DNA from 4 places in the Bacillus sp. T-10(2022) genome. Region 3 is predicted to be linked to each of the others. Evidence: riboswitches for the same ligand, from Rfam matches in the RefSeq annotation. Region 3 holds a riboswitch; each other region holds the start of a gene.
The links. A riboswitch is a leader RNA that binds a small molecule or an ion and turns the genes downstream of it on or off. The one in region 3 is predicted to bind thiamine pyrophosphate.
Positions count from the first base shown of each region.

Region 1: linked by a shared signal. The riboswitch ahead of OSJ91_RS20445 (ABC transporter substrate-binding protein) and the one ahead of thiC (phosphomethylpyrimidine synthase ThiC) in region 3 are both predicted to bind thiamine pyrophosphate.
Region 2: linked by a shared signal. The riboswitch ahead of tenA (thiaminase II) and the one ahead of thiC (phosphomethylpyrimidine synthase ThiC) in region 3 are both predicted to bind thiamine pyrophosphate.
Region 4: linked by a shared signal. The riboswitch ahead of tenA (thiaminase II) and the one ahead of thiC (phosphomethylpyrimidine synthase ThiC) in region 3 are both predicted to bind thiamine pyrophosphate.

Region 1 is NZ_CP113518.1:4,180,217-4,186,307, reverse strand. It holds gene OSJ91_RS20460 (amidohydrolase) at 1-829, shown strand, start outside; gene rarD (EamA family transporter RarD) at 909-1,838, shown strand; gene OSJ91_RS20450 (protein-glutamine gamma-glutamyltransferase) at 1,901-2,728, opposite strand; TPP riboswitch at 3,043-3,152, shown strand; gene OSJ91_RS20445 (ABC transporter substrate-binding protein) at 3,287-4,282, shown strand; gene OSJ91_RS20440 (thiamine-binding protein) at 4,294-4,578, shown strand; gene OSJ91_RS20435 (ABC transporter permease) at 4,575-5,357, shown strand; gene OSJ91_RS20430 (ABC transporter ATP-binding protein) at 5,341-6,084, shown strand.
Region 2 is NZ_CP113518.1:2,542,789-2,548,879, forward strand. It holds gene OSJ91_RS12400 (MFS transporter) at 1-24, shown strand, start outside; TPP riboswitch at 547-676, shown strand; gene tenA (thiaminase II) at 812-1,495, shown strand; gene OSJ91_RS12410 (ECF transporter S component) at 1,510-2,094, shown strand; gene OSJ91_RS12415 (ABC transporter ATP-binding protein) at 2,107-3,570, shown strand; gene OSJ91_RS12420 (energy-coupling factor transporter transmembrane component T family protein) at 3,571-4,347, shown strand; gene tenI (thiazole tautomerase TenI) at 4,388-4,999, shown strand; gene thiO (glycine oxidase ThiO) at 5,001-6,091, shown strand, end outside.
Region 3 is NZ_CP113518.1:4,791,268-4,797,358, forward strand. It holds gene OSJ91_RS23580 (spore coat protein) at 1-277, opposite strand, end outside; gene OSJ91_RS23585 (hypothetical protein) at 456-599, shown strand; gene OSJ91_RS23590 (DUF3231 family protein) at 703-1,212, shown strand; gene thiC (phosphomethylpyrimidine synthase ThiC) at 1,504-3,282, opposite strand; TPP riboswitch at 3,418-3,532, opposite strand; gene OSJ91_RS23600 (HAD family hydrolase) at 3,649-4,437, opposite strand; gene OSJ91_RS23605 (histidine phosphatase family protein) at 4,573-5,106, opposite strand; gene OSJ91_RS23610 (hypothetical protein) at 5,547-5,999, opposite strand.
Region 4 is NZ_CP113518.1:1,592,217-1,598,307, forward strand. It holds gene OSJ91_RS07805 (MFS transporter) at 1-886, shown strand, start outside; gene thiE (thiamine phosphate synthase) at 926-1,558, opposite strand; gene thiM (hydroxyethylthiazole kinase) at 1,539-2,354, opposite strand; gene thiD (bifunctional hydroxymethylpyrimidine kinase/phosphomethylpyrimidine kinase) at 2,351-3,157, opposite strand; gene thiW (energy coupling factor transporter S component ThiW) at 3,126-3,647, opposite strand; gene tenA (thiaminase II) at 3,663-4,352, opposite strand; TPP riboswitch at 4,442-4,546, opposite strand; SAM riboswitch class I at 4,704-4,808, shown strand; gene OSJ91_RS07835 (Fur-regulated basic protein FbpA) at 4,983-5,171, shown strand; gene OSJ91_RS07840 (aspartyl-phosphate phosphatase Spo0E family protein) at 5,423-5,617, shown strand; gene OSJ91_RS07845 (GNAT family N-acetyltransferase) at 5,686-6,091, opposite strand, start outside.

The sequences.
Region 1 (6,091 bases), 610 kb from region 3:
CCATCACGAAGCGTTTGAAGAAATGCTGGCAGCAGGCGGCGGCTATCAGAAAGGTACGCGATATATCAAATTCGACAGCATGAAGATCTTTACCGACGGCTCCTTAGGCGGACGCACAGCCCTGTTGAGCGAACCTTATGTAGATCAAAAGAATACGAATGGAGTCGCGATATTCACTGAAAACGAGCTTCAGGAATGGGTGAAAAAAGCAAGGGCTGCCGGAATGCCGATTGCTGTCCATGCGATTGGCGATCTTGCTTTTGAATACGTCTTGAATGCTATTGAAGCCCTCCCCCCGGAAAAGGGACAGAGGGACCGGCTCATCCATGCGCAGATTGTGCGGCCGGAGCTTTTGCAGCGGGCGGCAAAGCTGCCGGTAATTTTTGATATCCAACCGGGTTTCGTCCCGTCCGATTTTCCGTGGGTGGAAGAAAAGGTACCAGCCGATCTATTGGAATCCTCCTATGCCTGGAAAACCTATTTGAATTTGGGCATCATTTGTGCGGGAGGGTCGGATGCACCCATTGAACCATTAAATCCGATTTTGGGCATTCATGCAGCTGTCACAAGGATGAAAATCAACAGTGAGGACCGTACCGTGTATGGTTTGTCTGAAAGGCTTTCCGTATACGAGGCTTTCGCACTGTATACCAAAGGGAGTGCTGCAGCAATCGGCCAGGAAAAACGCCGTGGTATGATCAATAAAGGGTACGATGCTGATTTTACCGTGTTTAATCTGGATGTCTTTGCTGTTGCACCGGATGATCTCCTGAAAGCCGAGGCGGTCATGACGGTCATCGATGACAAAATCATGTATGATAAAAATTAACAGTTGCAAAAAAAGAAATGGAAATACAAAATTGTTAGTTGGAGTTAGATAAAGGATGTAAATGGAAAGAAGGCTTGTTATGAAAGTGGATGAACAAAAAGAAGGGGCGATTTATGCAGCCCTTTCTTACATGATGTGGGGAGTTGTGCCGATTTACTGGAAGTTCCTTCAGGGAGTCGGTGCAATAGAAATTTTAGCTCAGAGGGTATTATGGTCTTTCGTGTTCATGCTGGTTTTATTGATGTTCATGAAAAAATGGCAAGCGTTTCTTGATTATGTCAAAAACATAATGGGAAATCCGAAACTCTTTACGGCATTACTAACGGCGTCACTGCTTGTTACAGCTAATTGGGGAGTGTTCATCTGGGCCGTTAACTCAGGACGGATCCTCGACACGAGCCTTGGATATTATATCAATCCGCTAGTCAGTGTACTATTGGGCGTGATAGTCCTAAAAGAAAAATTGAGCGGGGCCCAAATCATTTCATTCCTGCTTGCAGGAATCGGAGTCTTGATCCTTGGCATTCATTTCGGCACGATCCCGTGGATCTCTCTTGTTTTGGCCATGACCTTTGGATTATACGGTCTGGCAAAAAAAATGATCAAGGCCGAATCGGCGATCGGGCTGACGCTCGAAACGATGATGGTAACGCCTCTGGCCCTTGGTTACCTGATCTACTTAATGAACCGATCAGAAATGCAGTTCTTTACAGATGGAAGCACAAGCTTGCTGTTGGTGGGCGGCGGGATTGCCACGGCATTGCCTCTTTTATATTTTGCAAAAGGGGCGGAGAAGATCCCGTTATCGATGCTTGGCATTTTTCAGTATATCGCTCCGACCTTATCTTTATTGATCGGGGTATTCGTCTATCATGAAAGTTTCACGAAAGCACATCTTTTAGCCTTTTTGTTCATATGGTCAGCCTTGGCTGTTTATACACTATCCATAACGAAATGGGGTCAGGCAAGTGCCCGCAGGTTCAAAGGCAAAGGGAATATTGGTGCGTGAAAAGAAAAAATGCTTGGGAGATCTCTCCCCAAGCATTTTTTTATGCATATAAAACAAAAAGGTCATGAAAGGTATATCTTCGAACCTATTTCAGAAACAATACAATTGGAAAGGCTGACAGGACAGTGATCGGGCTTTGCTCGGGGGATATTTAGTTGAAATTGTCTATAGAAGGAACTATCCAGGAAAATGATATGTGTTGTCAAGAATGCTGATATGGTGGCGTACGGCTTTCTATTGCTATTTAATTCATTGATGATTCCCTGTGCAGTGGTAATCCCGATCCCGTGGCCATAAAAGAGGTTTCTCCCTAATAATATGGCATTTTCACCTTGCCATTCAGGAGTTGTCTCGTCATGATCAGGGTTTATGAAGTAAACGCAATCCCCTGGTAAATAATCCCGTCCTTGGTGAATGATAAGAGCCATATTCCTTGGAGGGCGAAAGTCATATAAAAATAGGTCTGAAAAAAGATAGTCGAAATTCCTGGGGCCGATTAAATCCAAAATCGCCTTTAAAAAAGTGACGACTATTGCTGTCCCGCATTCGAAGGCATAAAGCCTTCCATTCATGAAAATGTCAACAAGCGCAGCATGAGGGAGAATCCCTGGCTGAAGGGTAAAGGTGCCATCCTTTGAAAGGTGCCAATATTTTTGATTGGATTGAGATTCCTCAAGTGTGGAAAATTCCGGACCACTTTTATCCAACGCAATAGCTGCCTCTATGACTCGGTTCCTCAGCTGTATCTCGAAATTAAAATCCCCAAAGTTCCGGTATTCAAAAACGTTAGAATCTTCCGCCAAGCATTGAAGAGTTTCAAGTGATTTGGCAGATGCTGTACCTGGTTGGATTTGACTGACATCTAACCATTTGTGATTAATCTTTATCATGATCATATCCACCTTTTGCTTATGAAATTAAGGGTTTAATAAAACCGGTAAACAAAAATGTCTACAGGTAATGCTCATTATATGAATGCTTGCAAAGAAATGACTATTTGATAAGTGTCCGCCACCGTTGCAGCCAAGAATGATTAGAAAGGAAAGAGGCAGAATTATTTTGCTTTCAATGATTTTCGTTCCAAAAGATGTTTTGCAAGAAATCCTAAAGTGCCAGGAATACCTTTCCAATTAGTGAGAAGAAGCAAATTAGTATTCCTTTTTCCCTATGAATTGATATAATGAGAGAGAAAAGTTCATATGTGCGAGAAATGTAGGGGGGCCAGTACTGCTGGCTGAGATTGCATCCTTTAGATGCTGACTCTTTGAACCTGATCTGGATGATGCCAGCGGAGGGAACATATTATTACTGATTTTCTGTTTTGTATGTTAACGTCCGAATTCATCTTCGGGCGTTTTTTGCTTTTTTATCCAGTATTTGAATAGAACCTGGAGCCCCATTATGGTTCCGGCATATGGATCTTATAAGATGTGTAGGAGGATAATGACTTGAATAAATTCTTACCACTGTTAACTTCGTTGTTCCTTTTGGCTGGATGCGGTGCAGGCGGAACTAATGAAAAAGAAGAAGCATCTAAAAATGAAGAATTAAAAAAGGTATCGGTCGTGCTCGATTGGACACCGAATACAAACCATACAGGATTGTATGTAGCCAAGGAAAAAGGTTATTTTAAAGACCAAGGTCTTGATGTGGAAATTATCATGCCAGGTGAAGCTGGAGCGGATAAGCTTGTCGCTTCAGGAAAATCTGAATTTGGCGTGAGCTACCAGGAGGGCATAACGCAGGCCCGCGTGCAGGGCGTGCCGATTGTTTCGGTTGCTGCCGTCATCCAGCATAATACCTCTGGATTCGCTTCCCCTGAGGCAAAGAACATTAAAACTCCCAAGGATTTTGAAGGGAAAACGTATGGTGGCTGGGGGTCTCCGGTTGAAAAGGCCATTATTGATTCACTAATGAAAAAAGAAAATGCGGATGTAAATGAAGTGGATATAGTCAATACAGGAGACATGGATTTTTTCACTTCGGTTAAAAGGGATATAGATTTTGCCTGGATTTATTATGGATGGACAGGCATTGAGGCTGAGTTGCGAAATGAAAAGCTTAATATGGTTTACTTAACCGAATACTCAGATAAGCTTGATTACTATACGCCTGTTTTGACTACAAATGAAAAGATGATAAAAGAAGATCCCGAAACTGTTAAAGCATTCGTTCATGCAGCATCGAAAGGGTACCAGTTTGCGATTAAGAATCCTGCTGATGCAGCAGACATGTTAATTAAGTCTGCGCCGGATCTTGATGCAAAACTAGTTAAGAAAAGCCAGGAGTGGCTTGCAGCCAAGTATCAGGATGATGCTCCGCGTTGGGGTGAACAAAAACTGGAAATCTGGAAGAATTACAGTGATTGGATGACTGAAAACAAGCTTCTTGAAGGTGATTTCGATCCTGAAAAGGCATTTACCAATGAATTTTTACCAAAATAGGAGGAAATACAATGGCCAATTCATTAATTAGTATACAAATTATCCCTAAAGGGAAAAATGTCATCCCTATGGTCGATGAAGCAATCAAGATCATTGAAGAATCAGGTGTCAAGTATGAGGTTCACCCGCTTGAAACGACAATGGAGGGCGAGCTTTCCGAACTTTTTGCCGTGATAGAAAAAATGAATGTAAGAATGATTGAAATAGGATCGCCGAATGTCATTTCGCAAGTGAAAATATTATATCAGCCAAGCGGGATTACGATGGATACGTTAACGGAGAAATATCGGGCATGATCGGAAGGGGAATTTGGAAGAAGGGGGCTCCCTTCTTTCTTTTATTATTGTTGCTGATAGTTTGGGAGTCAGTGACAATCTTATTGAAGGTTGAAGAATGGCTGCTTCCCGCTCCATCGGCCATTTTCATTGAAGGAATTGAGTCGTCGCGCAATCTTTACGGACACCTTATATCCACAAATGAGCTTGCGTTGTCGGGCTTTTTTATTGGAAGCTGCATCGGCTTATTGGTTGCTGCAACCTTACACCTATTTCCAGGTGTGAAGGACGCGGTTTATCCTCTGCTCATACTATCACAAAATATACCTATCATAGTTTTGGCCCCGCTTTTGGTGATCTGGTTTGGCTTTGGCATGCTGCCTAAGTTAATCGTGATTTCGCTTGTATGTTTTTTTCCGGTTGCGGTTGCATCATTGGACGGTTTTCGCCAGACACCATACGAACTTAAGCATTATTTCAAGATGATGGGAGCGGGAAAGAACCAGTTATTTTGGAAGCTGGAATTTCCCCACTCAATCCCGTTCATTTTCTCCGGCCTGAAAATTTCGGCCACCTATAGTGTAATGGGTGCGGTTATTTCAGAGTGGCTCGGGGCAAAATCGGGGATTGGTGTTTATATGACGCTCGCGTCTTCTGCGTTCAGGACAGACCGGGTGTTTGTTGCCATTTTCATCATCATGGGAATGAGCCTGATCTTTTTTGGAATCATCACCTTCCTGGAGAAATACTTAGTTTCTTGGAAGAGAAAGGAGGGCGGCAAGGATGAAGCTGGAAATTAAAGATGTCTCCTATTCTTTCGATGGTAAACAGAATATATTGGAGAATATGAATTTTCATGTGGGTGATGGGGAATTTGTCACGATCCTTGGGCCATCGGGCAGTGGTAAAAGTACATTGTTCCACTTGATCGGCGGTATTTTGAAGCCGGATCATGGCATCATTTCACTGGATGGTAAAAAGATAAATGGTTTAAAGGGCCATATCAGCTATATGCCGCAGCAGCCTTCCCTTTTACCTTGGAGAACGGTATTGGAAAATGTTTTGCTTGGAAGTGAACTTGCTGGGATCAAAGATAAAGAAAAGGCAAAAGCCCTTTTGATGAAAGCTGGATTAGAAGAGTATGAGAAAGCATATCCGCATGAATTATCAGGAGGCATGAAGCAAAGGGCCGCATTCATCCGGAGTATCTTAAGTCCACAGGACTTGATGTGCCTGGACGAACCCTTTTCTGCCTTGGATGAACTGACAAGATTGAAAATGCAAAAATGGCTGTTGTCGGTTTGGGAAGAAAATCGGAGGTCGGTGCTTTTTGTTACGCATAGCATAGATGAAGCGGTTTTCCTATCCGATAGAATTTATGTGTTATCAGCAAAACCGGCTGCTGTCATCAAAGAAGTGAATGTTCCATTTCCAAGGCCAAGAAGTGAAGAACAGCTTCTTAGTGATGAATTTTTTCATTTGAAAAGAGAGTTATATGCAGCATTAATGCCAACTCTTTCTACTTAAGTAAGGA
Region 2 (6,091 bases), 2.2 Mb from region 3:
CTAAAAGCTACATCGGATGTATAATATTGTTCTTTAGTAGATGGCCTATATGTCAGCGGACAGTCATGCAACTGTTCCCTGCCATATAGGCTATTTTTAGAGAATAAAAGATTTCACGAGTAAAGTTTGAGAATTCACGAGTAAACCAGCTAAATTCACGAGTAAACAGGCCAAACTCACGAGTAAAACAGCCAAATTCACGAGTAAAACGGCCAAACTCACGATTAAAGCAGCTAAGCTCATTAGTAAAGCAGCAGAAATCCCATGTAAACATCAATTTCACGAGTAAAACGTCCAAACTCACGAGTAAAACAGTTAAATTCACGAGTTAAACGGCCAAACTCACGAGTAAACGGGCCAAACTCACGAGTAAATTACGTAATGAAACCCATTGATTAAAGTGCCGTTAAACTGCTGGGTAAATGGGGGTTATGCAAGATTGAAAGGTTAGTAACCCTAAATCATTAAGTTGAAAACTTTCCGTAATACGTTTGACAATTGGATTTATCGTGTTAATATAAAGGCAAATGAAATTTAATATACAATTTGTACCACTAGGGGTGCTTTATAGGTGAAAGTTGATTTTTACCGCAGAAGCTGAGATTAAAGTATGACTTTAAGACCCTTAGAACCTGATCTGGTTTATACCAGCGTAGGGAAGTGGGGTCTGGAACAATACGTTTCTGTATTATTTCAAGTACAACCACTTTCTTTACGTTTAAGAAAGTGGTTTTTTGTTTGCAAAAAAAGGGGTGATAAAAGGTTTTTTTCCGTAACATTTCTTGAAAAATATAATTTGGAGGTAATGGACATGAAGTTTTCAGAGGAAATTCGTCAGGAAGCTGATCATATTTGGGAAGCTAGTTTTAATCACCCGTTTGTTGCAGGAATAGGAGATGGCACATTGCCATTGGAGTGTTTCCGTTTTTATGTCATGCAAGATTCCTATTATTTATCTCATTTTGCTAGAGTTCAAGCTTTAGGGGCAGTCAAAGCTACGGATTTACATACAACAAGCAGGCTTGCGGGCCATGCACAAGGAACATATGAAGCGGAGTTGAAGCTTCATGAGAATTTTTCTGAGAGATTAGGCATCACAAAAGAAGAACGGGATAATTTCAAACCTGCCCCGACTGCTTATGCTTATACCTCCCATATGTATCGTGCGGCATATTCGGGACATTTAGGGGATGTTATTGCAGCTATCTTGCCATGTTACTGGCTGTATTATGAAATAGGTGAAAGACTGCAAGGGTGCATGCCGGAAGAGCCGATTTATCAAGAATGGATAGCGGCTTACGGAGGGGAGTGGTTCCGCACTTTGGTGGAAGAGCAAATTGCGAGGCTTGATGAGATTGCTGAAAAAGTGACAGACGAAGATAAGGAAAGAATGAAAGAGCATTTTATCCTCAGCAGCCAATATGAATACTCATTTTGGGAAATGGCTTATCGTTTAGAGACATGGCCTGTGCATAAGGAAACACTAGAAGTATAAAGGGGAATGAAACAATGAAAAAAGGATTGAAATTAACGGACATATTGGTCACGATCGTAATTGCGGTAGCATTTGGAATCGTTTATATCCTTTGGGGTTCGATCTATTATTCCGTTAAACCATTCGGGTTACATTTGGATCAACTTATTTATGGAATGTGGTTTATAGCTGGCCCCGTCGCCTTTTTAATTTTACGGAAACCGGGTGTGGCACTTTTGGCGGAGATAGCAGCAGCTTCCGGGGAATTCTTTCTTGGTTCACCATGGGGGCTGACCGTGCTGTTATATGGGGTGGTACAAGGTTTGTTCGCGGAACTGGTGTTCATGGCGTTCAAATATAAAAAATTCAATATGCCGGTGGCCGTTTTAGCTGCGATAGCTTCCTGCCTGGCATCAGTTATCATGGATTTTGCATACGGGGAAATAGGTGCGCTTTCTACTTGGAATCTATCGTTATTCATGATAGCGAGGTTTTTGGGTTCCATATTCTTTGCAGGTGTGACTGCTTATTATCTAGTTAAAGTCCTGGAAGCAACAGGTGTAACTAATCTTGTGCGTCCGGTTTCAAATAAAGATTATGCAGAACTGGATCAAAAGTAGAGGTTGAGGGCCATGGAACCAATCGTTTTTGTTGAAAAGTTAAGAATGAAATTTCCCGGTGATGAATCTTTAATATTCAAGGACCTATCACTATCGTTTGATCAAGGAGAAAAAGTGCTATTGTTGGGACCATCAGGATGTGGTAAGTCGACTCTTTTACAAGTGTTAAGCGGATTGATTCCAAATTCTATCGAAGTACCGATGAAAACGGAGAAATTGAAATGCCCTTCTTCATGGGGATATGTTTTTCAAGACCCTGATAGTCAGTTTTGCATGCCATTTGCCGATGAGGAAATTGCCTTCGTCCTTGAGAATCTTTCCGTCCCTAAAGAAGAAATGAAAGAGAAGATTCAAAATCATTTCCGTAAAGTAGGATTGAACCTGGGCCATACAAGTATTGGAACATTATCAGGCGGGATGAAACAGCGTCTGGCAATCGCTTCAGTATTGGCCCTTGAACCAGACGTGATATTTTTAGATGAACCAACCGCCATGCTTGATCCGGAAGGAACGAAAGAAATCTGGGAATTGTTGAAGGAAGTCGGACGAGACAAAACGGTTATTATCGTCGAGCATAAAATTGACCATGTTTTAGAATTCATTGAACGAATCGTGCTTTTTAACGATGACGGTCAAATCATAGCTGATGGTCCAAGAGACACCATTCTTTCACTATATAAAAATGAAATGAAAGAGCATGGAATTTGGTTCCCAGGTGTTTGGGATGAATATATACAGAAGTATGCACCGGTTCGGGAACACCCATTTACAGATGATTCACCTCTTATGGATGTGCAGGGCTTTAGCGGTTTTCGGAATAAAGAGGAAAAAATCAAGGTTGAAGAGCTGAAGGTACATTCAGGGGAATGGATTGTAATCAGGGGGGAAAATGGCGCGGGGAAGAGTACTCTTTTGCATGCACTGATGCAGTTCATAAAAACGAATGGTAAGTATGAATTATTGGGAACACCCATTAAAAAGGTGAAAAATCCAACGGATCATATGACGTTTGTCTTTCAAAATCCTGAGTTTCAGTTCGTTGCAAATACTGTATATGAAGAGATTGCTTATTCATTGAGAATTGATAAAAGGCCGCAACAAGAAATAGATGAGAGAGTCCGCTCATTGCTTAAAGTGTTCCGCCTGGAGGCACATCGGGATAAACATCCGTTTCAATTATCAATAGGTCAAAAGCGTCGCTTAAGCGTAGCCGCCTCAATCGTTATAGACAAAAAAATCATTCTCCTGGATGAGCCAACCTTTGGCCAAGATTCGAAAAATACCTTTGCATTACTGGAATGGTTTGAAGAATATCGAAGACGCGGAATAACAGTGATCATGGTAACTCATGACGATCATATTTCAAAAAACTTTGCAACCAGGATCTGGACGGTTAAGGACGGAAACGTAATTAGTGATGAAAACATTGCGCAATCAGGATTTGTGGATACCAAAGTTAAAAGGAGTGTCATGTAGATGGATGTTTCAAATGCAGAAACATGGCTCCATAGAATTAATCCAAGCCTTAAACTTGGTGTGCTGATTGTGTTATGCATCGTGGCGTTATTCATTCATGACCTTAATTATATGATGAATATCACCATTGGCGTATTACTTTTATTTTTGTTTTTTACCGGGCATTCGATAAAGCACATCTTACTTTTGTCGATTCCCTTTTGTTTCATTTTTATATCCACCTCTTCTGCAATGATATTATTCGGGCAAGGTGAGACGCTTTGGTTTGAGTGGGGCCTTATATCGATTACGGAAGAAAGTTTCATGAGGGGATTACTGGTAGGCTTTCGAGCTTTGTTCTTTGCGATCCTTGGTTTAACTTTTTCCTTAACGACGAGACCAGTGAACTTGTTTTATTCGTTAATGCAGCAAGTTAAGCTTAAACCGAAATATGCCTATAGTTTCATGGCGGCATTAAGGCTGATTCCCATCATGATGGAGGAGTTCCAAACGATCCGAAACGCGATGAAGGTACGCGGCTTCGAAAGGGGAAAAGGGATAAAAGCGTTATATTTTAAAATGAAAGCCTATTCCATCCCGTTGTTATCCGGAAGCATCAGACGTGCTCACCGAATCGCGGTTGCTATGGAAGCAAAGCGATTTACAGACACACGGGATCGAACATTCTATTATGAATTTGGGTTTTCAAAAAAGGACCATGGTTTCATTCTGTACTTTATCATCCTGTTGTTGGCCGGCTATTATCTGTCGATTCAATTCCCGTTAGTTTCTATTTGATTTTATGAGATTGTAACTTTACTTGTTAGGAGTCCTTAGTATGAGTGCACATGAATTGCATATTATTTCTACTGGGAAACAGCCAATTGAAAAGTTTGTGGAAATCGCTTCAAACATTCAGGAACATGTTGATTTCTTTTATCTAAGGGAAAAGCATATGAGTGCATCGGAACTTTATCGAGCAGTGACCCTGCTACATGATAATAAGATTCCGCTTTCTAAGATAATCATTAATGACCGGGTGGATGTAGCTTGGGTACACAAAGTATTTGGTGTGCAATTGGCTTTTCATAGTTTAGATGCAGAAGTCGTAAAAGGAGCTTTTCCAGGGATGAATGTTGGCTGTTCGATCCATTCCATAGATGAAGCGAATGCCGCATTCAGCAAAGGGGCCGATTACGCGATTTATGGACATGTTTTTGAAACGGCTTCAAAAATCGGCCTTCCTCCTAGGGGAGTTGAGGAGCTTCATGCAATCTCAAGAAATGTCAATCTTCCGATAATTGCGATAGGCGGAATAACACCTTTCAATTGCCAAGTCGTGCTGGATGCGGGGGCACGTGGAATTGCGGTAATGTCAGGTGTCCTTGAAGCTGAAAATCCGATTGAAGCCGTTAAAGAATATTCGAAGTCTTTGGGAAAGGAGACATAAGATGAATTCCATATATGATGCAATCATTGTTGGGGGAGGAGTAATAGGTGGATCCATTGCTTTTCAATTAGCCAAACGAGGTAAAAAGGTCCTTTTATTGGAAAAAGATAGACTTGCCAGTAAAGCATCCAGTGCTGCAGCCGGGATGTTAGGGGCACAAGCCGAGTTAGAAGCTGATAACCCGCTTTTTACATTGGCAAGCCGAAGCAGGGGGATGTTTCCTGCACTGTCGGAAGAATTAAAGGACATAAGTGGAATAGACATCGAATTAGTGAACAAGGGCATGTTTAAGGTGGCGCTAACGAATGATCAGGTAGCCGAGTTGAAGAACATGATCAGAGCCCAGCAAGATGCGGGACTTGAGGCTGAGTGGCTATCGACTGCCGAAATAAGGAAAACGGAACCGCTTCTATCGGATGAGATTAAGGGAGCCATGTTCATTCCGAAGGATGGACAAGTTTCTGCCACTAGGCTGTCGCTAGCTTTTACTGAATCTGCCGCTGCCCTTGGTGTAGATATAAAGGAATTTGTTCATGTCTCCGACTTAGTTACTGAAAACGGATGTGTAACGGGAGTGGTGACGAACATAGGTGCATTTTCAAGTGAAAATGTCATCGTGGCAGGTGGGGCTTGGAGTGCTTTCCTCCTTGAAAAATTTGGGATGAAACTCGACAGTTATCCTGTAAAGGGAGAGTGCTTTTCAGTCCTGACCGATCGTCCATTGCTTGAAAAAACGATCTTCTCGCATGGCTGCTATCTTGTGCCCAAAGTTGGCGGAAGAATCATTGTCGGGGCAACGGTTAAGGCGGGCACTTTCGATCAAAAGGTAAGTCTTGACGGGATTTCTACTTTAATAGAAAGAGCAACGCAATTACTTCCGGCGATTAAAGGAACCGAATTGGAAAAGACATGGGCAGGTATACGCCCACAAACTGGGGACGGCTTGCCGTACTTTGGTGAACATCCGGCATGCAAAGGACTTTTCATTGCAACGGGGCACTACAGGAATGGCATCCTGCTTTCCCCGATTACAGGTGTACTTATAGCGGATATTTTAGAAAGGAAGATAAATCCCGAATGGTCCGCTTTTCG
Region 3 (6,091 bases):
TCTGAGTCCGTTTAGAAGGATCCTGGCCCGATTGGAAGCACTCCAGTGAAATATTATATTCATCTTGGATGAACTGATATTGACGATCCAGAATATCTAGTAATTCCTGATCCTGGATATGCTGACGCAAAAGAGTATACGTATTTAAAGTACCAATTGTTCCCGACAACACTTCATGTACATCGAATACTTCGTGACCACCGTGATTCATTTGTGGGGGAATGGCACCCGTTTGCATGTTCTGGTGTACTTGACCTTGTTGATATTGGTTTTGCATTGTATTTCCCTCCTCGTTTTATCAATGATGCGAACAAGTTTAGTATGTTGAACCCCAACTGGATTATTCAATCTAAACTCTTCCAAGAAGACCAATCAGCTGCTGCATCATGTTTTCTGTATAAAAAAAACGTGGCGTTTTAAACTATAAACACTTTATATGTTTGGGAGGATTTCCAATGACACATCAATGCTTCTATTGTAGTGATGACACGGAAGAAAAAAAAATCCATGTCGTAACGTTTCAAGTTACTGACACGGATAGAAATGAAATGCTCTGTGATGAATGTTATCAAGAATGGCTACAAGGAATAAAAGGTTAAACATTAAAAGCCCTCTAACATTTCCCAAACATCTTTGATGCATACTTGGAAGAATTCAGGGTAACTTAAATGCGTTAAATAGTGAATTTCAAGGAGGATGGTTATGGGAATTTTAAGCGGAAATCCGAAAGAAGAGCCTATGCATTACGGAGAGGTATTCGGAACATGGGCATTTCTTACAACTACAAAAGGGCTGATTGCCTGTCATCAAACTATGCTTAATCATACTGGCGACAAGGACCTGCATAAATTACTTGTTGAAGTGATCAATCAAGGGAAACAGGAACATGACCAACTTGAATCATTATTAAAAGAAAATAACGTAGGACTGCCTCCGTCACCACCTGAAAGACCTAAAGCTAATTTGGAGGATATTCCAGTCGGGGCACGTCTTCAAGATCCTGAAATCTCTGCTTCAGTATCAATCGATATTAATGCAGGATTAGTTGCTTGCAGCCAAATCATGGGTCAATGCATCCGAGAAGATATTGCACAGATGTTCGCACAATTCCATACGAATAAAGCTGCATTGGGTGCTGACTTCCTAAGATTGAATAAGGAAAAAGGCTGGCTTGTCCCTCCTCCTCTTCATATTAATAAAACAAGTATGTAAATATAATGAAATATCCCCTAATCATGTTGACATCGTGATTGGATGCCCAACATGATTAAGGGATTAATTCCGATAATGAAAGGACGATTAAGGAATCACTACCATTGCAGACTTTCGATTAAGTGGCACTTTGTGCATTGTTGACTATAATCAGTTTTTACAAATTCATGATTACAATTCTCGCGAAAAATGTTCAGCTCCCTTTTCAGCTGTTCCAATTGAGTTTCCAACTGTTTCATTTCAACTTTTATTTGGATTACCCGATTCATCGAATTCTCCCTCTCGTCGGAATCATAGATAGATTTCCCCGTCCGTTTTCCTAAATTCATTCGCTTTTTCTTTAAGACCTTCATCGATTACCGACTCAAAACCCAGACCCTTTTCCTTCGCCAAATCACGGATGTCCTGAGAAATCCTCATACTGCAGAATTTGGGTCCGCACATTGAACAGAAATGGGCTGTTTTGGCACCCTCTGCCGGAAGTGTTTCATCGTGATATTCAACTGCCCTTTCAGGATCGAGGGAAAGATTGAATTGATCTCTCCAACGAAATTCGAATCTAGCCTTCGAAAGGGCATCATCCCGTTTCCGTGCCTGGGGATGGCCTTTTGCAAGATCAGCTGCGTGGGCTGCAATTTTATAAGTAATGACCCCTACACGAACATCCTCTTTATTCGGAAGTCCCAAATGCTCTTTCGGTGTCACATAACAAAGCATGGCCGTTCCAAACCATCCAATCATGGCAGCACCAATCGCAGAAGTGATATGATCGTATCCAGGAGCTATATCCGTTGTCAATGGTCCCAGGGTATAGAATGGAGCTTCTTGACAGACTTCCAGCTGCTTATCCATATTTTCTTTAATCAAATGCATCGGTACGTGACCGGGTCCCTCCACCATGACTTGAACATCGTGCTTCCAAGCAATCTTCGTCAGTTCCCCAAGTGTTTCCAATTCAGCAAATTGAGCCTCATCGTTTGCATCTGCAATGGAGCCAGGACGGAGGCCGTCACCTAATGAGAAAGAGACATCATACGCCTTCATGATTTCACAAATCTCTTCAAAGTGAGTATAGAGAAAACTTTCTTGGTGATGGGCCAAGCACCATTGTGCCATGATGGAGCCCCCCCGGGAAACGATTCCCGTAACTCGCTTTGCTGTCATGGGAATGTATCGCAAAAGCACACCGGCGTGTATGGTGAAGTAATCGACACCTTGCTCAGCCTGCTCGATTAATGTATCCCGGAAAACTTCCCAATTTAAATCTTCCGCGACTCCATTCACTTTTTCCAATGCTTGATATATCGGAACCGTCCCAACTGGCACAGGTGAATTCCTGATAATCCATTCCCGGGTCGTGTGAATATTCTTTCCGGTGGAAAGATCCATTATGTTGTCTGCACCCCAACGTGTAGCCCAAGTCATTTTCTCCACTTCAGCTTCGATCGATGAACTAACAGCGGAATTTCCAATATTCGCATTTATTTTCACATGAAAATTACGTCCGATAATCATGGGCTCACTTTCAGGATGGTTAATATTTGCCGGTATGATCGCCCTCCCGCTAGCTACCTCTTCTCTTACAAACTCAGGGGCTACATTTTCCCTGATCGAGATGAACTCCATTTCCGGAGTTATGATACCTTTTCGGGCATAATGGAGCTGGGTTACGTTTTGCCCATTCGCTGCACGCAATGGTTTTCTTTTCAATCCCGGAAAAACTTCTGCTTTGGTTCGTGACTCTTTTTTATACCCGTTATCTTCGGGCTTTATTTCACGCCCTTCATACTCTTCAACATCTTCCCTTTCCAGAACCCAGCTGCGTCTAATCGGGGCAAGACCTTTATGAATATCAATGGGATATTCTGAATCCGTATAAAAACCGCTTGTGTCATATACTCGTAAAGGCGGATTCTCCTCTTCGCCGAATGACCCTGTAGTCGGACTTAGCTTAATTTCACGCATGGGTACCCTAATATCGGGTCTAGATCCCTCAACGTACACTTTTTTACTCCCGGCAAAACTGGACATAATTGAAACGTTCATGTCATTTACTGAATTACTCATCATGATTTCATTTCTCCTTTTTAAGTTCATTTAAAAAGGACAAAATCCAATCCATTTCGCACGAAAAAGCCAGATCTCATATTTAAGACCTGGCTAACGTTAGTATGGCTACAGAAATGACCAATTGAAATGTCATTGTTTAGTAGATTCTAACTTCCCCACGCTGGTATGAACCAGATCAGGTCCTGAGGGTTAAGAAGCTTAAGCGCTTCTCTCTCAGCCCAACTTATATTGGACACCCCTAGTCTGAATAATTTAATTGATTACAGGATAACTATATCTCACCCTTTTCATTCTGTAAATAATTTGAAAGACCTAATATTTTCATTACAACTCTCAAAAATTTGTTATTTGAAGGAGAGCCGTCAATTAATTCCCCAGGCCCTCAAGGATAGGGTAGAGCTCCTCTAAATGCTTGATTTCATAGGTTGGAATCACTTCATTCCGTTCCTTATCATGGCGATTTATCCAAACCGACTTTATGCCTACCCGTGATGCTCCAAGGATATCCGTCATTAAATTATCGCCGACCATCAATACTTCATCTTTATCAAGCTCCATGATTTCCAAAGCATGCTCAAAAATGGAGGCATCCGGTTTACCTCTTCCAAATGCGCCTGATATCACGATTTGGTCGAAATAAGGAACCAGTTCAGGCGTAATTTCAAGTTTGGTATTTTGCAGCTCAGGAGATCCGTTCGTAAGCAATAGTAATTTATACTTCCCTTTTAATTCATCCAGAACACGGAATGTTTCTTCATAGATAAATGGCTTTTTGCGTCTCTCGGCAGGGAAACGTTCTGCCAGTTCAAGCCCAAATTCCGGGTCATCGATCCCTAATGCCAATAACCCTCTCGTCCACGCTTCTTTCCGATAAGCCGGAGCAATCCCGGCCATCTTCCTGAATTCATCATGATCATCCTGGAAATTTCCCCATAGCCCCTCAAATGGGTTGATTCCGATCATTTGTGTGAATGCATATGTATCGTAAGAAGAGTAAAGCTCACGCGCTTCCTTTCGCACAGCTTCTTCAAACTCGTCGACATTCAGATCATATTTCTCCTTGGCCACTTCACATGTGGCCACAAAAGCCTCTTTTACACTTTTCTGATCCCATAGTAATGTATCATCTAAATCAAAAAAAACTGCCTTCAGCAAAATGTCCACCCCTCTTTCCCTATTATTGAATTCGTAAAAATTACACTATTACAATAATAAACCACAACCAATAAAAAAAGAATAACTATTCGGAAAATGACTTACCTTTTCTAGTGGGAAACCCTTATCCACTTATCATCTTTCAAATACATACAGCTTTCCATTACTGGCAATCTTGAATTTCGGACCGGTGAACCCCCGTCGGATCAGCTCTTTCCTCATATATACCATGAGGGCGGCATGACTCACGATCAGAACATCCCTTTCCCCCTTTGCAAAGACTTCATCCAATACTTTATTGATCCTTCGCTCTGCGATCTTAATTTCCGCCCTTGTCTGCTTGTTGAACACCGAGCAGCAGCGAATCCAGATGGCCCAAAGGATGAATGGCAGCTTTACCCTTCCTTTAAGAGGCGGGGAAGGTATTTCCCGCAGCTCCTCCATCCGGTGAACCGTACCTGGATAGATATGTTCCGCTGTCTTGACAGCTCTCGACATATCACTGCAATAACATTCCTGCCATTCCTCCACGCCAAATAAAGTCGTTCCATAAATAATATCCGCTGCATCATAGTCCTTAAACCATTGCTTCATATCATCCGCCGTCACAGATCTACCAGTAGGAAATTCATGTGCCACCTTAAAATGCCGTACCAAACCAATTTTCATATCTTCTCCTTTTTTATCTTTTAAAATATACGTTTCTTTTTCTTGTAAAAAGCCCTTATCAATATATTACCCTATTTAAAACTATAAAAAAAAATATGTTGAAACCATTAAACCCTTACTGAACTCTCCTTGACACTGTGTATATGTTTAAAAATTCTTAAAGATCCAGCGTTTAATTATGATAGCATCGAAAAAAGAGAACGCATTTCGCATTCTCCCAGACCTGTAGATTAATTTTGCCTAGAGTTTTTTTGAAGGTTTGTAAAATTCGAACGTTCCCTCCAGGCACTCGCTTTCCGCGGGCGCTCTTTGCGCCTTCTGGGTCTCCCTTGGACACGCTTTTCCCGCATGTGTCCCGCACACCCGCTCCGTTCAATTTTGTTTAGGACCCCTTTTCTCCATAAATTGAGGGAAAGCATCTCGCCTTCTCCATTTATCGTTTAATCCATGAATTGCAGTTCTGTTATCGTACATCTTTTCCTGAATTTATATTTTCCGCTCAAATCACTGAATTGATAATCATTGAGAGATTTCCCCAGTTGTTCCTTCAGCTTATCCACAGTGATGGATTCCTCAACTGCCTCTTTCCAATTTTCATTTCCGATCAACTCATCGAACGGAATGGTAGTCAGGACTTCATCATATATCTGGATGCTTTGATCGATGCCGAAGCTGCCATAGATACTGCCATTTTCATCAGCAAAGATATGATCCGATTCCAATTCCTCCACCAATACTTCCAGATATTCCTTTGACTTAACAGGCTTGATGGCAATCTCTGCTTCCGCCTTTACAGGTCCCAATCTCTTATCGACGATCTCTATCGTCAATTTAACGTGAACGGGCGGATACCCAAACCCTTCACAAAGTTCTGTTGCCGAATTATATACCATCTGTACGTCCTCCTTTTGACACTATCATTATATAATATAAATAGTACATTTCATTACCAAAAACCCTTATTCAAGTTCACTTGCATCGTATT
Region 4 (6,091 bases), 2.4 Mb from region 3:
ATTTTTGATTGGAATGGGACTTGGAGGAGAACTTCCGGTTGCCTCGACATTGGTCTCTGAAAGTGTTGAAGCGAGTAAAAGGGGAAGGGTCGTCGTCCTTCTTGAAAGTTTTTGGGCGGTTGGCTGGATTTTGGCAGCACTCATATCCTATTTCATCATACCGGCTTATGGTTGGCGGGTTGCATTGTTATTGAGCGCCGTACCCGCTTTATATGCGCTGTATCTGCGCTTGAAACTGCCGGATTCACCGAAGTATACGGAACTTGAAAAAAAGCAGAGGCCATCTGTATTAAGCAATATGAAAAGTGTCTGGAAAAAGGAATACTCCCGTCAGACCCTTGTGTTGTGGGTTTTATGGTTTTGCGTGGTCTTTTCTTATTATGGGATGTTTTTATGGCTTCCAAGTGTGATGGTCCTAAAAGGGTTCAGCATGATTCAAAGCTTTGAATATGTATTGATCATGACGCTTGCACAGCTTCCGGGTTATTTTTCAGCTGCATGGCTGATAGAGAAGTTGGGACGTAAATTCGTTTTGATCACATACTTAATTGGAACGGCAGTCAGTGCCTTTTTCTTTGGATCGGCAGAGGGGCTGGCACTGCTGATAGTTTCCGGAATGTTCCTATCTTTCTTCAACCTAGGGGCATGGGGTGCGCTTTATGCGTATACTCCTGAGCAGTATCCAACAGCAGTTCGCGGTACAGGTGCTGGTTTAGCCGCAGGGATCGGCAGGATCGGCGGTGTCCTGGGACCGTTGCTTGTAGGGTATTTAGTTGCGGCAGGCACCCCGATTTCATCGATTTTCACCATTTTTACAATTGCTATTTTAGTGGGGGCAGTTGCCGTAGCTTTTGGGAAGGAAACAAAGAATACCGTTTTGACATAAACAAAAGGATGGGGACTGTAATCAGTCCCCATCCTTTTGTTATTTAAAGTTTTTTATGATTTTTAAAAGGGATTCGGAGGCAGTCTTTGGACTTTCTGCATTCATGATGGCCGATACGACTGCGGTACCGGACAGCCCGCTAGCAGAAAGGGCGGAAATGTTATCGGCCGTGATACCCCCGATGGCTACGGCGGGAATTGATACGCTGCGGCAAATTTCCTCCAGATCCCCAATTGCCATTAAGGTTGCATCTTGTTTGGTCTTTGTTGGGAAAACGGAACCGACTCCGATATAATCTGCTCCATTTCGTTCGGCTTCTATAGCCTCTTCAAGAGTGGAGACAGATACACCGACAATCATATCTTCAGGAACCATTTTTTTGACGACAGGCAATGGAAGGTCATCTTGCCCAATATGAATTCCATCCGCTGCAACAGCAAGTGCTATATCCACCCGGTCATTGATGATAAGGGGAATGGACAGCTCGTTCAATAACTGTTTTAATGCAGAAGCTTTATTATAAAAGGAGAGGGAGGAATTGTTTTTCTCTCTAAGCTGTACGATCGAGACACCTCCTGAAACAGATTCTGCAATGATTTTGGTCAATTCTTCTATTCCTATGGACTCTTCCGTAACTAAATACAGGCTTAAATCAATTTGGGACTTCTTCATTCATTTTCACCTCATGCATCCAGATTTCCTTATCCATTCTTGATATTGCATCGATTAATCGCACACGAAACGTTCCTGTCCCTTCATCCTTTTGAAGGTTTTTGGCAGCTAGTTCCCCTGAAATGCTCATGGTTGAGATACCGGCAATCGCCGCAGAATAGAAATCATCGGTGACTCCGGAAAAAGTGCCGATAAGAGCAGTGGACATACAACCGGTACCTGTAACATTAGTTAATAGGAGGTTCCCGTTATCGATGATGGACGTACGTTTTCCATCGCTGACAGCATCCTTCGCTCCGCTGACCACGACGATGCAATTCAATTTATTTGCCGCTCGAGCAGCCAGCTCTGCATTGCTGACCGCAAGCTCCTCCGAATCCACCCCGCGAGTAACGGTATCCCCACCCATCAATGAAAGGATCTCACTTGCATTGCCGCGAATGATTTGGAAAGTAACCTTACTTAGGAGCTCTTTCACTTGCTCTGTTCGATAGGCGGTTGCACCAACTCCCACCGGGTCCAAAATGACCGGGATATCCAGGTCATTTGCCGTCTTGCCGGCAATCTCCATTGCTTCCAAGGCTTTATCATCGATCGTACCTAAATTCAGGACCAATGCATCCGCTAATTTGACCATATCCGCCACTTCTCTTGGGCTCGATGTCATCACTGGTGAACCACCGATGGCAAGGGTGGCATTTGCACAGTCGTTGACCGTAACAAAGTTGGTGATTTGGTGAACGAGTGGTTTTCTTTCCCTTACCTTCACGAATAAATCGGCTGCGGAAACCTTCATATTAAGTCACTCCGTTCTTTTTTTGAATATGAATGAAAATGATGGACAGGTCCATGACCTTTACCGATTGAAAAGCTATTGCGTATCGCTTCAGAAATATAAGTCTTGGCCTGTTCTATCGACTCTTGCAATGGCAGTCCATTTGCCAGGTTTGATGTAATGGCGGATGATAGGGTACAGCCCGTACCATGAGTGTTTTTTGTATGTATGCGCTCTCCCTTGATCCAGTGGAAGTCAGTCCCATCATAAAAAAGATCATTTGGATTTCCCGCTGCATGGCCCCCTTTAAGTAAAATGGCTTTGGGACCCATTTCTTGTATCGAAATGCATGCCCTGTAGAAATCTTGTTTCGTCCGAATCGACAAGCCAGTAAGTACTTCCGCTTCCGGTACATTTGGTGTTACAAGTGTTGCAAGCGGAAGCAAATCCATTTTTAAGGCGGAGACAGCCTTTTCGTCGAGCAAATGGTGGCCGCTTTTGGAAATCATGACAGGGTCAAGGATAACGATGGCAGGCATGAAGGTTTTAAGGGACGCAGCGACTGTTTCCACGATTTCTTTTGATCCAAGCATGCCTATTTTTACTGCATCGACAGGAATATCTTCAAAGATAGCTGCAATTTGGTCCGATATGATAGCTGTTTCAATTGGCTGTACTGAACGGACTTCCATTGTATTTTGTGCGGTTACGGCTGTTATGGCAGACATTCCAAAGACCCCATGTGCAGAAAATGTTTTTAAATCCGCTTGTATTCCAGCACCGCCCCCTGAATCAGAACCGGCGATGGTTAATGCTGTTTTCATAAAAAAACCCCTTCATATAATTATTTTTTAGAAGTATTTTAAGTAATATGAAAGCTAAAATCGCACCTGCGAATGAACTGAGCATAAAAGCCGGTAAAAAACCAAAAAGAGCCGCTTTTTCTCCTAATAGGAGGATGGCAAGTGGATAACAGGCCAGGGAACCGAGAATGCCGGTCCCGATTACTTCACCTAAACAAGCGAATTTTAAGCTTTGTGTTTTTCGATAAAGGATGGCAGCCAAAAGTGCACCGATCATGCTGCCGGGAAAGGCGAATATTGAACCGGTACCAGACATGTTTCTAATGATGGAAACTAAGAAAGCTTGTGTCACAGCATAAGCAGGCCCCAATAGAACGGCCGTGAGGACATTTGCCAGATGCTGAATAGGAAAGACCTTTGCAAATCCTGCAGGGATGAAAATAAATGAACTGGTCAGCGTCGTTATAGCCGTGATCATGGCAGTCAACGTCAGTTTCTTGATGGGATTCATCATCATGTCTGCGACCTACAGCGGCCAATCCTGCTCATTTTGAACCATATCCCAGAATAAATATTCATATCGGGAAGTAACCAAAAAGTGCTTTTCTAATCTAAGAAGTTCCTTTTCTGGCATGCCTTCCGTCAATTCTTCCAACAATGCGATCAGCCACTTGTGTGCTTCCCCGAATTCAGGTGATGAATAGGACCTTATCCAATCTGCGTAGCGATTGTTTTCCAATGCTGCTCCATTTTGTTCTTTTAGTAGCAAACCGATTTCATAATAATCCCAAGCGCAGGGCAGGAGACAGGCGATCAAGTCTGCCAAAGTCCCATGCTGAGCTGCATTTAGCATGTAACCTGTATAGGCTAGAGTGGTGGGAGTAGGTTCTGTTTCTTCCAATTCCTTGGCACTGATCCCGAATTCGGAAGCATATTGCCGATGGATATCCATTTCCACTTGAAGGGTTTCATTTAAAATGCTCGCAAACTTTGCCATGGTTTCGATGTTATGAGCTTTGATGACACCTAAAGCAAAGAGCTTGGAATAATCCATGAGATAGATATAGTCCTGCTTCAGGTAATAGGCAAATTTCTTTTCAGGAAGCGTGCCGTTTCCAATTGCCTGGACAAAGGGATGTGAATGGTTCCTTTTCCAAATCTCTTTTGCCCGTGCATGAAGTCTATCACTGAATGTTTCTGTTTTAATATTCTCCATTGTTCATCCTCCTTTAGAATGGTTCCCGTTGATAATGAAAAACCCCGTTCCTGAATACGGAACGGGGTAGATGGATATAGTCTGTAAATGGACGATATCATCCACTTCCCTCCGCCGGTATGAGCCGGTTCAGGTTCAAAGGGTCCGGAACTATTTCCATCTCAGTCTTAAAAAAGACTCCCCTAGTGGTGTGAATTGTATGTAATTACTGACATCATATCAGAAAGACAAGAAAATGCAACCCGTATTTGAAGAGAGAGCACATTATGTCCAGGAAAAAAGGGAGAACCAGGTAATTGACTTTTGATGATTATTAGGATAGAATCATTTCTACATCATTTATATATCGAATTCTTATCCAGAGAGGTGGAGGGACTTGGCCCAAAGAAACCTCGGCAGCGGACCCGTTTTGGGAACTGTGCTAAATCCAACAAGCATATGCTTGGAAGATAAGAAGAGCCGTACGGACACTGTCAGCCTCTTCTTGAATTAGAAGGGGCTTTTATTTTTGGAAATAACGTTTAGTGACATAATAGAAAAGGTATATATAATTTGGTGAAAATCAAACAAGTTGATAAAGTTAGCTAACTAGAAGCAGGCTCTAGGATGACTAGGAAAGGAGCCATTTACATGGCAGAATTATTTAAGAGGATTGAACAGAGGAAGGCAAAGCTCATTGAAGAGCTATTGGCCAATGGAGTATACAAAACCTCTGATGAAAGGCACCTTTATGATGCCCCATTAAAAGTGCTCGAAGATGAATATAGGATTGTTATAAATAGACCTAATAACGAGTCACCTTCTGAATGGATGACATAGTAAGCGATGGACTATATTTTGGGTTCTTGGATAAGGGATATGATGTAAGCATTCACAGTCTACACTAGTGGATGCTTTTTTGGGTTTAATAGAAAATGACATAAAATATACATAATTAAGAATGAAGTAGGTGTTTTGTCACATTTGACCTATAAAATAACACATTTTATTTCTGGAAAATAGTTGATTTTGACTAGTAGTTTCATTATGATGAAAGTGTAAAAAATTGAATAAATGGGAGGTGTCATATAATGCCTTGCCGTAAGGTAACTATAGAAAGAATTGAAGAAAAGAGACAGGAAATGTTCAAATTAGCAGCAAGTTACGGCTTAACAAGTCTGCTAACTGTTCAAGCAAGTCAAGAATTGGATACGCTATTAAATGCGTTAGCAAGTAAAAGAGAGTCTGAATATTTTTCCCTCCAAAAAGCATATCGTTATTTTTAAATTAGCCAATTCGACCTGTATTAATTTGAAAAAGCTACTGCTCAAGGCAATAGCTCTAAAGAATTATATTAAATATCAACACGTTTACCGAGAATGATTAAATCCCGCTCAATGCCATCCAGCTCGGCAACTTGAGGTAAATGTGCCCATTCTTCAAACCCGAATTTGGAAAAAAGCTTAAGGCTCGGTATATTGTGGGCGAAAATGAAACCCAATATAGTCTTAATACCTAATTTTGGACTCAATTCAATTGCCTTTTGAATCGAAATTTGTCCGATTCCTTTTCCCCGGAAATAATCATCAATATAAATGCTGATTTCGGCAGTGAAATTATATGCCGGTCGGCCATAGAAGGATTGAAAGCTCATCCATCCAGCAGTTTTCCCTTCTATAGTAATGATATATAGCGGTCTACTTTCTGAATGATGTTCCTCAAACCATTTAACCCTCGATTGAACGGATACAGGCTCCGTA